DNA from 2 places in the Nocardiopsis sp. RV163 genome. Region 1 is predicted to be linked to the other one. Evidence: predicted binding sites of a transcription regulator. Region 1 holds the regulator's gene; the other holds the start of a gene.
The links. Region 1 encodes HrcA, which represses chaperone genes, less so after heat shock. Its sites were predicted from a motif close to TTGGCACTCTCNNNNNGAGAGTGCCAA; they were not measured.
Positions count from the first base shown of each region.

Region 2: ABD54_RS16080 (FmdB family zinc ribbon protein) is a predicted target of HrcA. The motif match lies at 3,769-3,795, and genes of this name have one in related genera.

Region 1 covers NZ_LEKI01000079.1:3,008-10,352, reverse strand. The annotation lists gene ABD54_RS15175 (PhoH family protein) at 1-537, opposite strand, end outside; gene ABD54_RS15170 (histidine triad nucleotide-binding protein) at 825-1,175, opposite strand; gene ABD54_RS15165 (SigE family RNA polymerase sigma factor) at 1,501-2,031, shown strand; gene ABD54_RS15160 (hypothetical protein) at 2,028-2,795, shown strand; gene ABD54_RS15155 (16S rRNA (uracil(1498)-N(3))-methyltransferase) at 2,908-3,645, opposite strand; gene dnaJ (molecular chaperone DnaJ) at 3,642-4,781, opposite strand; gene hrcA (heat-inducible transcriptional repressor HrcA) at 4,786-5,799, opposite strand; gene ABD54_RS15140 (DUF3097 domain-containing protein) at 5,981-6,820, shown strand.
Region 2 covers NZ_LEKI01000087.1:11,160-18,504, reverse strand. The annotation lists gene ABD54_RS16105 (hypothetical protein) at 1-281, shown strand, start outside; tRNA gene ABD54_RS16100 (tRNA-Arg) at 370-442, opposite strand; gene ABD54_RS16095 (M15 family metallopeptidase) at 863-1,966, shown strand; gene mscL (large conductance mechanosensitive channel protein MscL) at 2,028-2,435, opposite strand; gene ABD54_RS16085 (SAF domain-containing protein) at 2,540-3,196, opposite strand; gene ABD54_RS16080 (FmdB family zinc ribbon protein) at 3,398-3,751, opposite strand; gene ABD54_RS16075 (5-formyltetrahydrofolate cyclo-ligase) at 3,971-4,615, opposite strand; gene galU (UTP--glucose-1-phosphate uridylyltransferase GalU) at 4,773-5,711, shown strand; gene glp (gephyrin-like molybdotransferase Glp) at 5,848-7,080, shown strand; gene moaC (cyclic pyranopterin monophosphate synthase MoaC) at 7,219-7,345, shown strand, end outside.

The DNA of each region.
Region 1 (7,345 bases):
ACCGGCCTCAACCGCGGGGCGGGTGAGGATGATCCGGTTGACTTCCTTGTCCTGGAGCGCCTTGACCGCCTTGGCCATGGCCAGGTACGTCTTGCCGGTACCGGCGGGACCGATGCCGAACACCACCGTGCGCTGGTCGATGGTGTCGACGTAGCGCTTCTGGTTGAGCGTCTTGGGACGGATGGTCTTGCCGCGGTTGGACAGGATGTTGGTGGTCAGCACGTCCGCGGGGCGCTCGGTGCCGGGCGAGCGCAGCATGTGGACCATGCGTTCGATGGTGTCGGGGGTGACGTGGGTGCCGCTCTTGGCGAGTTCGATCAACTCCTCGACGAGGCGGACCACGACGGCGGTCTCCTCCGGGGAACCGCTGATGGTGAACTCGTTGCCGCGCACGTGGATGTCGCTGTCGAAGGCCCGCTCCAACGCCCTGAGGAGTTCGTCCCTGGAGCCCAGCAGGCTGACCATCGTGTGCTCGTCGGGCACCACGACCTTGACCTGGGTGTCCCGTGGCGGGTGCGTGTGCGTTGTCTCGGACATGGTGAGGCCGTGCGGCCGCTGTCCCTACCCTTCGGTCGGGCGCCTGCCCGACCCCTGCGGGAGGCGCACCTGGTGGACGGTCCCGGCGCCGCGGACGGCGCCCGGTCGGAGCTTGCGCGCCGGTGTTCCCAACGGTCACACCGAACCCTCGAAGCCCACAGCGACGAGTCTACCAAGCCGCCTCCGCCCGACTCGCTCCGTTATTTCCGCCTGTGGAAGGCGTCGGGGAGGGGTTGGGGCGGGGCCGGGGGCGCCGGCGTCCGCGGGCCGGACCGGTTCAGCGCCTCCTACCCGGGGGGCCAGTTGAGCCCGCGGCCGCCGAGCAGGTGCCCGTGGAGGTGGAAGACCGTCTGCCCGGCGCCGCTGCCGGTGTTGAACACCAGCCGATAGCCCTGGTCGGTGACGTCCTCGTCCGCGGCCACCTCGTGCGCCACCCGGACGATCTCGTCGAGCAGGCCGGTGTCCGCTGCGGCGGCCTCGGCGGCGTTGGGGTAGTGCTCGCGCGGGACGACCAGCACGTGCGTGGGCGCCTGGGGGTTGATGTCGCGGAAGGCGACCGCGCGCTCGCTCTCGCGCACGATCTCGGCGGGCACCTCCCCCTTCACGATCTTGCAGAAAAGGCAGTCGTCCTGGACCATCGCTCACCTTGTTTTCCGTCTGCGCGGCCGAGGGAACGGCCGCCTTCTCGGTTTCGTTCGGGACCATGATGCCGCAGGTCGCCTTCGGGCGGGCCGACGGCGGAAGGCCTGCGGGGCACCGTGGGAGAGCGGATTCGGCGGCGCTCGGCGCCCCGGGCGCGATAGGCTTTCCACCCGTGCGCGTCAGGTCGTCGGCTCCGTCCGGCCCCGGCCATATTCCCGCGTGTTCGGATTGGAACGCACGTCTACCTGGAAAAGAAGAGGTATGCCCTTTCGTAAACCCCGCGACAAGGGTGTGCGTCGAACTGATGTGACGACTGAAACCATGGTGGCCGGTGCCACCACGGCACCGCTCTCGGTGGAGTGGGACGCCGACCACGCCGTGACGGAGCTCTACCGGGAGCACTACCGTCCGCTCGTTCGGCTCGCCGCCCTGCTGGTCCGCGACCACGCGACCGCGGAAGAGGTCGTCCAGGACTCGTTCGTCGCCATGCACGGAGCGTGGCGCCGCCTGCGCGACCCGAACAAGGCCCTGTCCTACCTGCGCCAGGCCGTGGTCAACAAGGCCCGGTCAGTGCTCCGCCACAGGGCGGTCGTGGAGAAGCACGCGCCCAAGGCCCTGCCCGACGCCCCCAGCGCGGAACACGGCGCGCTGAGCCTGTTGGAGCGCGAAGCCGTCATCCGCGCCCTGCGCAAACTACCCACCCGTCAGCGAGAGGCCATCGTGCTCCGGTACTACGGCGACCTGTCCGAGGCACAGATCGCGGACGCCATGGGGATCAGCCGGGGCGCGGTGAAGAGCCACACGTCCCGCGGTATCTCCGCGCTCCGCTCTGTTCTGGAGCAAACGACATGACCAGCCCCACGAACCCCACGAACGATCCGTTCGAGGAGCAGTTGCGCCACCTGCTCAAGGCCGAGGCCGACGCGGTCACGGCCTCTCCCGAGGCGTTGAACCTGATCCGTGAGCGCACCGAGCGCAACCGCGGTTCGGCCTGGTTCGGTATGCCCTGGCTACGTCCGGCGGTGGCGGTGGCGGGAGCCGCCCTGATCGCCGGGTCCGTGGTCGTCTCCAGCCCGCAGGTCCGCGACCACGTGCTGGAGATCGTCCCCGCGGGCGCCGACCGCGAGGGCGCGCCCGCCGAGGAGGAGGGCGGGGGCGGCGGTGTGGCCGCTCCCGATCCCTCCACCGGCTCCGTGGACGGCACCACCCAGCAGGAGGAGGAGCCTCCGCGCGACCCGGCCTCCTCTCCCACGGCGGAGGACCACGAGGAGGAGCCCGCTCCCTCCGAGGAGGGCGTGACGGCCGCCGCCACGTGTCCGCCCCCCGAGGAGCCCGCCTCCCCGACCCCGTCCAGCTCCCAGGAGGAGCAGGACGAGCAGGCCGCCTCCGAGGAGGACTGCGAGCCCAGCGACGAGCCCAGCAGCGGCGCCGGCGACGGGTCCACCGGTGAGGAGGGCGGCGGCGACAGCGGCGGCGGAACCGGCGGGGAGGAGCCCTCCGGCGGCAGTGACGGCACCGGCGGAGAGGGCGGCGGGACCGGAGGCGACGGAACCGGCACGGGCGGCACCGGCGCCACCGGGGGCGACGGCGGCGCCAAGACGGCTCCCGGAAGCTGACACGCCCCCTCCCAGGCGGCCCGCCACCCTCGGTGGGAGTCGTCCGCAGGGGCACGCGAGAGGCGCCCGGACGTGTCCGGGCGCCTCTCGCGTGCCCGGGGTCGGCGGGCCCCTACCAGCGGCCGGTTCGGGACTGGAGCACCGACAGGGCGGCGACCCCGGCGGTGGAGGTGCGCAGCACGCTCGGTCCCAGCAGAGACCGGACCGCGCCCGCGGCGTCGAACGCCTCCAGCTCGGCGTCGGAGAAGCCGCCCTCGGGACCGACCACCACGACGACACCGGTGCCCTGTCCGGCGGGCAGCTCCAGCTGCGACAGACGGCTGGCGCCGTCCTCGTGCAGCACGACGCCCAGGTCCGCCCCCGCCAGGAGGCCGACCACGGCGGCCCGGTCGGCGAGGTCGGCGACCTCGGGCAGCCGCGCGCGCCGGGCCTGCTTGGCCGCCTCGCGTGCGGTGGCACGCCACTTGGCCAGTGCCTTGGCGGCGCGGTCGCCCTTCCAGCGGGTGACGCAGCGCTCCGCCGCCCAGGGCACGACCGCGTCCGCTCCGGCCTCGGTCATCATCTCCACGGCCAGTTCGCCCCGATCGCCCTTGGGCAGTGCCTGGACCACCGTCAGGCGGGGGCGGGGCGCCGGTTCCTCCCGGCGCTCCACCACCGCGCAGACGATGTGGTCCCGCCCCACAGCGGTCACCGTGCAGCGGGCGCGCAGACCGCGTCCGTCGGAGAGGTCGACGGTCTCGCCCTCCCGGATGCGGCGCACCACGGCGGCGTGGCGGCCCTCGGCGCCGTCCACCGTCACCCGGTCGGCCGCCAGGTCGGCGGCCTCGACCAGGAAGACCGGCGGTGTCACTTGGCGCCGAAGGCGTCGCGGATCTTGGAGAAGAACCCGCCGTGTCCGGGACTGAAGCGTCCCGGGGTCTGGTCCTCGCCGCGCAGTTCGGCGAACTTGCGCAGGAGGGCCTCCTGCTCCTCGTCCAGCCTGCTCGGGGTCTCCACGTCCACGCGGATGCGCAGGTCGCCCCGGCCGCCGCCGTCGAGGTGGCTGACCCCCTTGTTGGGGAGGGTGATGACGTGGCCGGAGTTGGTGCCCGGGCGCAGGTCGATGTTCTCGGTGCCGTCGAGGGTGTCGAAGGCGAAGGAGGCGCCCAGCGCGGCGGCCGTCATGGGGACGGTCACCGTGCAGTGCAGGTCGTCGCCGCGGCGTTCGAAGGTGGGGTGCGGGCGCTGGATGATCTCCAGGATGATGTCGCCGCGCGGTCCGCCGTTGGGGCCGACCTCGCCCTCCCCGGCGAGCTGGATGCGTGTGCCGTCGTCGACGCCCGCGGGGATCTTGACGGTGCGGGTGACCTTCTCGCGCACCCGGCCCTCGCCCGCGCAGTCGCCGCAGGGGTTGGTGATGACCGAGCCCTGGCCCGAGCACTGGGGGCAGGGACGGGAGGTCATGACCTGGCCGAGGAAGGACCGGGTGACCTGGGAGACCTCGCCCTGCCCGTGGCACATATCACAGGTGGTGCGGTGCGAACCGGCCGCCGTCCCCTCTCCCTGGCAGGTCTCGCACAGGATGGCGGTGGGGAAGGTGATCTCCTTGCTGACCCCGAACGCGGTCTCCACAAGGTCGAGTTCGACGCGGATCTTGATGCTGCGCCCGCGGCGGACCCGCTCCCGGGGGCCGCGCCCGCCGGGCTGACCGCCGCCGAAGAAGGCGTTCATGATGTCGTCGAAGGCGAACCCGCCCGCACCGCCGAAGCCCCCGGCCCCGCCGCCGCCGGGCGCGTAGGGGTCCTGGCCCATGTCGAACATCCGGCGCTTGTTCTCGTCGGAGAGGACCTCGTAGGCCTGGGTCACCTCCTTGAAGCGCTCCTGGGTTGCGGGGTCCGGATTGATGTCCGGGTGGAGTTCGCGCGCGAGCCGCCGGTAGGCCTTCTTGATCTCGTCCTTGGACGCGTCGCGACGCACTCCGAGAACCTGGTAATAGTCTCTGGCCACTGGGTTACTGTCCTGCCAAAATCTGTCCGACATAGCGAGCCACGGCGCGTACTGCTCCCATCGTCCCCGGGTAGTCCATCCGGGTGGGTCCCACCACACCGATCTTGGCGAGCGACTGGTTTCCCACACCGTAGTCCGCCGACACGATGGAGGTGGACCTCAGGCCCTCGTGGAAGTTCTCCGCGCCGATGCGCACCGTGAGCATCGACGGGTCCTTGGCCTCTCCCAGCAAACGGATGAGGACCATGTTCTCTTCCAGCGCCTCCAGGACGTCCCTGAGGCTGGCGGCGAAGTCGACGGCGGCGAGGTTGGCCGTCCCCGCGAGGACGATCTTCTCCTCGTGCCGTTCGACGAGGCTCTCCAGCAGGACGGAGAGGACCGACACCGCCATCTGGCGGTGTTCGGGCGGCACCTGCGGAGGCAGGTCCTCCACCGCGTCGGGCACGTCGCCGAGGTGGCGTCCGGCGATGGCCCGGTTCAACATCGCGCGCAGGTCGTCGACGGCGGCCTCGTTGACCTCTCCCAGACCGTCGATGACGCGCTGTTCGACCCGGCCCGTGTTGGTGATCACGACCATCATGATCCGCTGCCCCCCGAGGGGGACCAGTTCCACGTGCTGCACCGACGAGCGGGTCAGCGACGGGTACTGGACGATCGCGACCTGGCGGGTGAGCTGCGCGAGGAGCCGCACGGTCCGGGCGACGATCTCGTCGAGGTCCACGGCGCCGGTGAGGAAGGACTCGATGGCGCGCCGCTCCGCGCTGGAGAGAGGTTTGACCGAGGAGAGCCGGTCGACGAAGAGCCGGTAGCCCTTGTCCGTGGGAACGCGTCCGGCACTGGTGTGCGGCTGCGCGATGTAGCCGTCCTCCTCGAGGGCGACCATGTCGTTGCGGATGGTCGCCGGGGAGACGCCGAGCCGGTGCCGGTCGGCCAGGGCCTTGGAACCCACGGGCTCGTTGGTGTTGACGAAGTCCTCGACGACGGCACGCAGGACCGCGAGCTTGCGCTCATCCAGCACTCGCCACCTCCTGGCACTCCATGGTCCTCAGTGCTAAGTCTATGCCCGGCCGCAAACCCTGACGGTTCCCCGCGGTCGGCCGGGCGCCGGCGCGGCGGTGTCGCCCCTGTTCCCGCCGGTCCCGAGGCGCGCGTCGCGGCCGACGGGGCGCCGGCGGGCACCACCAGTAGACTGCACGACCGTGGCTACCAAGGGAACCGGCCGTTACGGCCGCGACGTGCTCGCCGGGGACTGGCGCCGCCCGGAGAAGAAGGCGGTCCGCGAGGTGCCCCTGGAACGGGAACTGGTCGTCGAGGACGCCGGGGAGGCGTTCTGCGGGGCTGTCGTGGACTGGGACAAGGCCGCCGTCACGCTGGAGGACCGGCACGGCCGCCGCCGCGTGTTCGACCTCGCCCCGGCCGCGTTCCTGGTCGACGGCGAGCCGGTGACCCTGGTGCGCCCCGCCCCGGCGGCGCGGGGGCCGCTGCGCAGCGCCTCCGGGTCGGTGGCGGTGCCGGGCGCGCGGGCGCGCACGGCCCGGGAGAGCCGGATCTACGTGGAGGGCGTCCACGACGCCGAACTGGTGGAGAAGGTCTGGGGCCACGACCTGCGTGTGGAGGGGGTGGCCGTCGAGTTCCTGGAGGGGGTCGACGACCTGCCCTCGATCGTGGCGGAGTTCTCACCCGGGCCCGGCAGGAGGCTGGGCGTCCTGGTGGACCACCTGGTACCGGGTTCCAAGGAGACGCGGATCGCCGAGCGGGTGCGCGGCGAGCACGTGCTGGTGGCCGGGCATCCCTACGTAGACGTCTGGCAGGCGGTCCGGCCGGGTTCGGTGGGGATCGGGGCCTGGCCCGAGGTGCCGCGCGGCGTCCCCTGGAAGGAGGGGGTCGTGAGCGCCCTGGGCTGGCGGATGGAGACGGGGGAGGCGTGGCGCCGGATCCTGGGGTCGGTCCGTACCTATGCTGATCTGGAGCCGGCTCTGCTCGGCCGGGTGGAGGAGCTGATCGACTTCGTCACCGGGCCGCACCCGGACGCTCCCTAGCCAGCGCCGCGTGCGGGGGAGCGGCAGGACCTAGGATTTGACCCGGGCGAGGCTCCGGTCCCCGTGTCCGGTGCCGAGGTCGCCCGCCTCCGGCCCGCGCGGTCGTCGGTACAGCACGGTAGTACAGGAACCTCCACCTCATCAGCGGAGCCAAGGAAGAGCATGAGCCAGACCCCGACGAACCCCCCGCCCCCGGAGGATCCCCACCGGGGACAGCAGCCGGACCACGAGCAGGACGGGCGGCAGGAGTACGGACAGCAGCCCCCGCAGCCGGAACCAGGCCAGCAGTCCGGGGCGCAGTCGCCCTACGCCCCGCAGCCCGGCCAGGACCACGGCCAGCACTCGGGCGCGCAGTCGCCCTACGCCCCGCAGCCGGAGCAGGGCTACCAGGGCTACGGCCAGGCACCGGGAGCGCAGCCCGACTTCGCACCGCCGCCCGGTGCGCCGTCGCCGTACGCTCCGCAGCCCGGCCAGGGCCAGCCCGCCTACGGCCAGCACTCGGGCGCGCAGTCGCCCTACGCCCCG
Region 2 (7,345 bases), on a different contig from region 1:
CCTCCCGGCCGGAGCTGGCTGGACGCGTGCGCGCGGTCCTCGGCGACCGCACGGCCGGTCTGGAGGCGGTCGAGACCGCGGCCGCGGACTACCTCACCGCGGAGCGGCGCCTGGGGCGCCTCCACGGGAGCGCCGACCCCGAGGCGCTGGCGCTGGCGGTGGTCGGCGCGGTCCACCACCTCGTGCTCACCGGCGCGCGGGACTCCGTGGTCGGCGGCCGGGTCCGGCGGACGGTGGCCGCGCTGGTCGCGGGTTTCACGGAGGCGGCCGACCGCCGGTAGCCGCCTGCGGGAGCCGTGACGGGCCCCGGAAAGCACCGCGGGCTGCTGCGAGCCGGTCGAAGACCGGCGAACAGCAGCCCGCGCTATGCGGCCCCGGCAGGATTCGAACCTGCGGCACCCGCTTTAGGAGAGCGGTGCTCTATCCCCTGAGCTACGGAGCCATGGGTCCGGCACGGGTATGTCTTACCCCGTCACCGGACCAAGCCTAACCCAGGATGGACGTGGATGGGGTGTCGGTCCGTCTCCGGCGGGGACGGTTGGGGGACTCTGCGTGCATGGCGGAGTACGCTGACCTACGATTGGTTGTCCTGGTGCGGTGTGACGTTGTTCATGGCGCATGTCGTGTTATGGCCGCATATGTACCATCGATAACGATGGGGGAGCGGGCTCGGCGTTGACCGGCCCGGCGGTGACCAGGTGTTTCACCGAAGCCCGGAGCAGAGGGCGACGGGGCGGGGTGGGGCCCGTCCGCGACCCGCTCCGTCCGGTGGGCCGATCTCGCGTGGCCGCATGTGGACATGTAGTACGTTGCCTTGCGGTCACGGGTAGGTGTTCGAGGAAAAGCAGCCGGAGGATCATTCGTGCCGTTCACTTCTGATGCGGCGCGGCGCAGGTCCCGCGTACCGGGCGGCGGGGCGCTCACCGCCTTCGCCCTGGCCTACCGGGTCCGCTTCGCACAGGCGCTGACGCTCACGCTCGTCACCGCGCTCCTCGTGGCGCCGGTGCCCGTCGGCGTGCTGGAGCCCGCCGAGGCGAGCCTGGAGGAGTTCCGCGAGAGGGCCGAGACCGCCTCCCAGGAGCTGGAGGAGGCCAACCAGGACCTCGTCGACCGCCAGGAGGCGTTGGAGGACGCCCAGACCGAGCTGGTCCAGACGATCTACGACCTCCAGCAGACCGAACTCGAACTCAACGAGATGCGCGAACCGCTGGCCCAGTTGGCCAGCACGCTGTACAAGCAGCCCGACGGCGGCATGCTCGCCGTCCTGGCCTCGGGGTCGCTCACCGAGGACCTGCAGACCCAGTCCTACGCGGCGAAGATCTCCGAGGACAACCAGGCGCTCATCCAGGACGCCACCGACCTGCGCGAGGAGCAGGTCGAGCTGGCGAGCCAGGCACAGGAGCTGCAGACCACCACCCAGCTCGAACAGGTCGAGCTGGCAGCGGACATCGAGGCCCTGCGCGAGCGCTCCGAGCAGACCACGAACGAGCTGGTGCAGGAGCTGGAGGACCGCGGCATCGACCCCGAGGCCTACATGGCCGCCGGGGACTGCGACCCGGACGCGGCCGCCAACGCCCAGGGGGCGGCCAACGGCCTGCTCCCGGCCAACTCCCTGTGCGACCTCTACGACGACAAGAAGCTGCGAGCCGACGCGGCCGTGGACTTCCTCCAGCTCAACGCCAGGTACGTGGACGAGTACGGCGAGAACATGTGCATCACCAGCGCCTACCGCGACCTGCCCAACCAGCACCGGGTCTACGGACAGGTCGCGCCGGGCTTCGCGGCCGTCCCCGGCACGAGCAACCACGGCCTGGGCCAGGCGATCGACCTCGGCTGCGGCATCCAGAACTACCGGTCCGACCGCTGGCTCTGGATGGAGGCCAACGGTGCCGACTTCGGCTGGCACCACCCGGCCTGGGCCAAGTCCAGTCCCTTCGAGCCCTGGCACTGGGAGTACACCGGCTGACCTCCGGCCCTTCCGTGGGGCGGTCCCGCACGGGGCCGCCCCACGGCGCGTCCGACCGGCCTCAGGCCGCGGTCTCGGGCACCAACTCGCTGGTGCAGTGGGCGCAGCGCGACGCCTTCTTGCTGATCTCGCTGAAGCAGTGCGGGCACTCGCGGGTGACGGCCTCCTCGGCCTCGACGAAGCGCTCCACCACCTTGGCCACGGGCAGGACCACGAAGAAGTACAGGATCGCTGCGGTGATGAGGAACGAGACCAGCGCGTCGATGAACGCCCCGTACAGGAACCGGCTCCCGTTGATCTCGAAGTAGAGGTCGCTGAAGGTGGGAACCCCGCCGAAGATGCCGATCAGCGGGGTGATGAACCCCTCGGTGAACGCGGTGATGAGGTTGGCGAAGACCGCGCCGATCACGACCGCGACCGCCAACTGCACCAGGTTGCCCTGGAGCAGGAACTTCTTGAAGCCTTGCATGGATACAAGCCCTACATACTCGTGGTGTCCGTACGGGCGCCGGAGCGGGGCCCCTGGCGGGGGCCCGCGGCGCCCGGCCAGCTTTGCCCACTGGAGGTCGCCGGTCAACCGCGGATGGTGATGGACAGCCGCGAGCCGGCCGCGTGGCCGGCCAGGCTCCTGGCCTCGACGGGCGTGGCGGCGACGACGATCAGCGCGCCGCCCTCCCCGCCGACCGGGGACTCCTCCTCCGGCAGGGCCAGGACGGGGCGGTCGCTGACCACCTCCACGGCGGGGCCCGCCCGGGCCGGCGCGAGGTCGCCGCCCCCTCCGGCGGCGAGGACGTCCACCCGGCTGCCGGGGGAGAGCAGGCCCACCGCGCCGGGGTCGGCCACCCGCACCGGGACGGCGACCAGGCCGGGGCCGTAGGCCCGTGCGGGAGGGTCGGCGAGCCGGGCGTCGGTGATCACCTCCCCCCGGCGCACCGGGGCGTTGAGGCGCAGCCCGGCGGTCGCGGTGTCGGCCGCGAGCGCCCCGCCCGGCACGGACCCGGCGGGCAGGTCCCGGGCGGTGAGGTCGCCCTCGGTGAGGTGGTCCGCGGCTCCGAGGTCGCGGGAGGCGACCAGGACACGTGTGACGGGCGCGGGTGGAGGGCGTACGGCCAGGACGGCGCTCAGGAGCGCGGCGGCGGCCAGGAGGGCGGCGACGGCGCGCCGGTGCCGGTCCAGGAGCCGGGTGAGCGCGCGACGGTGCCGGTAGGGGAGGGGTGCGGCGTCGGTCATACCCTCAACGCTAGGCTGCGGAGGTGCCGTTCGGAGGTTGTCCACAGGCCCGATCGCGCGGGCCGCGCACCGGGTCGGACCGCTGAGGGGGCCGGAGGGGGAGGCCCGGGGCCGGACGTGCCGCGTAGCGTTCGCCGGGGCCGGACGTGCCGCGCGCCGCCGAGGGGTCGGCGGCGCGGTGGCGGTCAACGGCCCGGCGGGTCAGCTCGTCGCGGCGGTGGCGCTGGTGCTGGGGGCCTTGCTCGTGGTGCTGCCGCCGGTGTCCGATGAGGAGCTCTTGGCGTCCGAGGAGGCGGAGGAGGAGTCGGTGGAGTCCGAGTTCCCGCTGTCCTTGCTCTCGGAGGAGCCCGAGCCGGTCAGCACGGAGCTGTTGGAGGATTTGCCGCTGTCGGTGCGGTAGAAGCCGGAGCCCTTGAAGACGATGCCCACGGCGGAGTACACCTTGCGCAGGCGGCCCTCGCACTCGGGGCAGACGGTCAGAGCGTCGTCGCTGAAGCTCTGCACGACCTCCATCTGGGCGCCGCACTCGGTGCACGCGTACTGGTACGTAGGCACTGTTCGGGTCCTCCTTGCTGGCACTCTCGCCCGTTGACTGCTAAATAGTACGCGCTCGCCGACCGGAGCCGTGACAGGGCCTCGCCCACGGGGAGCGGCGCGGGGGCGCGAACGGCCGGGCGTCGGGCGCCGCCGGAGCGCGACCGCCAGCGACAACGCCCCCGGGGCCCGGGTTAATCCCGCCCGCGTCTCCAGCCCCCGCGGTCCGGCCGCTCCCGCTCAGCCCCTCCCGCTCAGCCGCTCCCGTTCGGCCGGTCCGCCCGGCCACACGCCCGCGCCGAGGACCCGCACCCCGCCGGACGGGGTGACCACGGCGTCCACCGGCCGGTCGTGCGGCTCGGCGGGCAGGGACTCCACGAACTCCTCGTCGTGGACCAGGGCGATCGCCGGGGCGTGGGGCCCCTTGCGGGCCAGCGCGCGGTCGTAGCACCCGGCGCCGCGCCCCAGGCGCGTCCCCCGCCGGTCCACGGCCAAGGCCGGGCAGACCACGGCGTCGGCCCGGGCCAGCGCGTCTGGCCCGTAACGGCGGCCCACTGGCTCCAGCAGCCCGTGTCCGGCCGGGGCCAGGGAGTCCGGCCCGTCGAAGGCGGCCCAGTCCAGCTCGCCGCCGGGCAGGAACACGGGCAGCAGCACGTAGGAGCCGCGCTTCCACAGCGCCGCCACCAGCTTGCGGGTGTCGGGCTCCCCGCCCACGGAGTAGTAGCAGGCGACCGTCCCGCCCATGGCCAGCCATGGGACGTCCAGCAGCGCGTCGCGGACCGCCGACCCGGCCCGGGCGCGCTCCTCGGGGCCCCGGGCGCGCCGCCGCTCCAGGAAACCCCTCCGCAACCCGGCCTTGGCCCCACGCGGTTCGCTCTCACCCATGGCCCCAGTCTGGCACCGCACCGAACCGGCCGGTTGCCCCGCGCGGTGAACACGCGGTGGCGGGCCGCCCTCCGCGGCCCGAAACGATCCGTACTTCTTGGCGCCCCCCTGTGTGTGGAGGCGCGGAGACGGCCGACCGCTGGCCTAAAGTGCCGACATGAACGACTCCACCGACCAGAAGCGGCCCTCCGGTTCCGTGTCCGTCACGAAGGCGGTCGTACCCGCCGCGGGCCTGGGCACGCGTTTCCTGCCCGCGACCAAGGCCACGCCCAAGGAGATGCTGCCGATCGTGGACAAGCCCGCGATCCAGTACGTCGTGGAGGAGGCGGTGGCCGCCTCCCTCCAGGACGTACTGATGATCACGGGCCGCAGCAAGCGCTCCATCGAGGACCACTTCGACCGGGCCTACGAGTTGGAGGAGGCGCTGGAGGCCAAGGGCGACGACGCCCGGCTGCGCTCGGTGCGCGAGTCCAGCGACCTCGCCCAGGTGCACTACGTCCGCCAGGGCGAGCCGCGCGGCCTGGGCCACGCGGTGCTGTGCGCGGAGGCGCATGTGGGCGACAACCCCTTCGCCGTCCTGCTGGGCGACGACCTGATCGAGTCCGCCGACCTGCTGCGCCGCATGATCGAGGTGCGCGAGCGCCACGGCGGCAGCGTCGTCGCCCTCATGGAGGTCGAGCCCGAGCAGGTGTCCCTCTACGGGTGCGCGGGCATCGAACCCACCGACGAGGAAGACGTCGTCACCGTCACCGACCTGGTCGAGAAGCCCGCTCCCGAGCAGGCGCCGAGCCGCTGGGCGATCATCGGCCGCTACGTCTGCGACCCGGCGGTATTCCCCGTCCTGCACGAGACCCCGCCCGGCCGGGGCGGCGAGATCCAACTGACCGACGCCCTGCGCGAGCTGGCCCGGCGCAAGCCCGAGGACGGCGGCACGGTGCACGGCGTCCTCTTCCGCGGCCGCCGCTACGACACCGGCAACAAGGCCGACTACATCCGCACGGTCGTGGACTTCGCCTGCCGCCGCCCCGACCTCGCCGACGAACTGCTGCCCTGGCTGCGCGACTTCGTCGACCGCGCGCGGGCCCAGCGCCCCTGATCGGGGACCCCGGGCGCCCCGGCCGTGGCCCGGCGCGCCGCATACGGGGCCGGACACGGCAAGAATGGGGCGTGAGCCGTCTCCTGAGGGAGGGGAGGCGGGGCCACCACAGGAACCGCGAACCGGGAGGAACCCCGTGAAGAGCGTCGAACAGCACGTCGCCGACGTCCTGGCACTGATCCCCGACCCCGTGCCGACCGAGCTGGACCTGCTCCAGGCACACGGCACCGTGCTGGCCGAGGCCGTCACCTCGCCGGTGTCGCTGCCGGGGTTCGACAACTCGTCCATGGACGGGTACGCGGTGCGCGCCGCGGACCTGGAGTCGGCCTCGCCGGACAACCCCGTGCGGCTGCCGGTCGTGGCCGACATCCCGGCGGGGGACCCCTCGCCGACGGCGGTCCTGCCGGGCAGGTCCGCCCGGATCATGACCGGCGCGCCCATGCCCTCGGGGGCGGACGCGGTGGTCCCGGTCGAGTGGACCGACGGCGGCACGGCCAGCGTGGCCTTCGACCGGCCGGTGAAGGAGGGCAACGCCGTGCGCCGCGCGGGGGACGACGTCACCGCTGGCGCCACCGTGCTGCGGCCCGGCGTGCGAGTCGGCCCGGGGGAGATGGGCGTCCTGGCGGCCGTCGGTCGCCGCTCGGTGCCGGTCTACGCCCGCCCCCGCGTGATGGTGCTCTCCACCGGCGAGGAGCTGGTCGAGCCCGGGCGCCCACTCGGCCCCGGCCAGATCTGGGAGTCCAACAGCTTCATGATCGCCGCCGCCGCGCGCGACGCCGGGTGCGAGGTGCACCGCCACGGGTTCGTGGGCGACCACCCCCAGACGGTGCGCGACACGCTGGACGACCTGCTGGTGCGCGCCGACGTCGTGGTGACCACGGGCGGCGTGAGCATGGGCGCCCACGACGTGGTCAAGGAGGTGCTCGTCCGCGAGGGCACCGTGGAGTTCGTCCAGGTGGCGATGCAGCCGGGCAAGCCCCAGGGCTTCGGCGTCATCGGCCCGGACCGGACCCCCATCATCACGCTGCCCGGCAACCCGGTGAGCGCCTTCGTGTCCTTCCAGGTCTTCGTCCGGCCCGCGCTGCGCCGCCTGCGCGGGCTCGACCCCCGGCCGCTGCCGAGCATGCGCGCCCTGCTCACCTCGCCGGTCACCTCCCCGCCCGGGCGCCGCTCCTTCCTGCGCGCGGTGCTGGAGGAGTCCCCCTACGGTCGCGACGCCGAGCCCACGGTGTCCCCGGCGTCGCACCAGGGCTCGCACCAACTGTCCGCCCTGGCCGGGGCCAACGCGCTCGTGGTCGTGCCCGAGGAGGTGACCGAACTGGCCGCGGGCAGCCGCGTCCAGGTGGTGCGCCTGCCCGAACCGGCCTGAGCCGTCCCCGCCCGGGGCCGCGGACCCGTGGACCGGGGGCCCCGGGAGTGCCGTACGGTCGTGGTGGCGCGCTCCGGCGCGCCCGGACGAGGCCGACCGGCCGCGTCCCGCGTTCCGAGCGGAGGAGTTGGCGGGCCCATGACCGACACCCCACGGCGGGAGGGGGCCGACCACCCCTCAGGGTTCACCCACCTGGACGGATCCGGCGCCGCCCGCATGGTCGACGTCTCGCAGAAGTCGGTGAGCGCGCGCACCGCCACCGCTT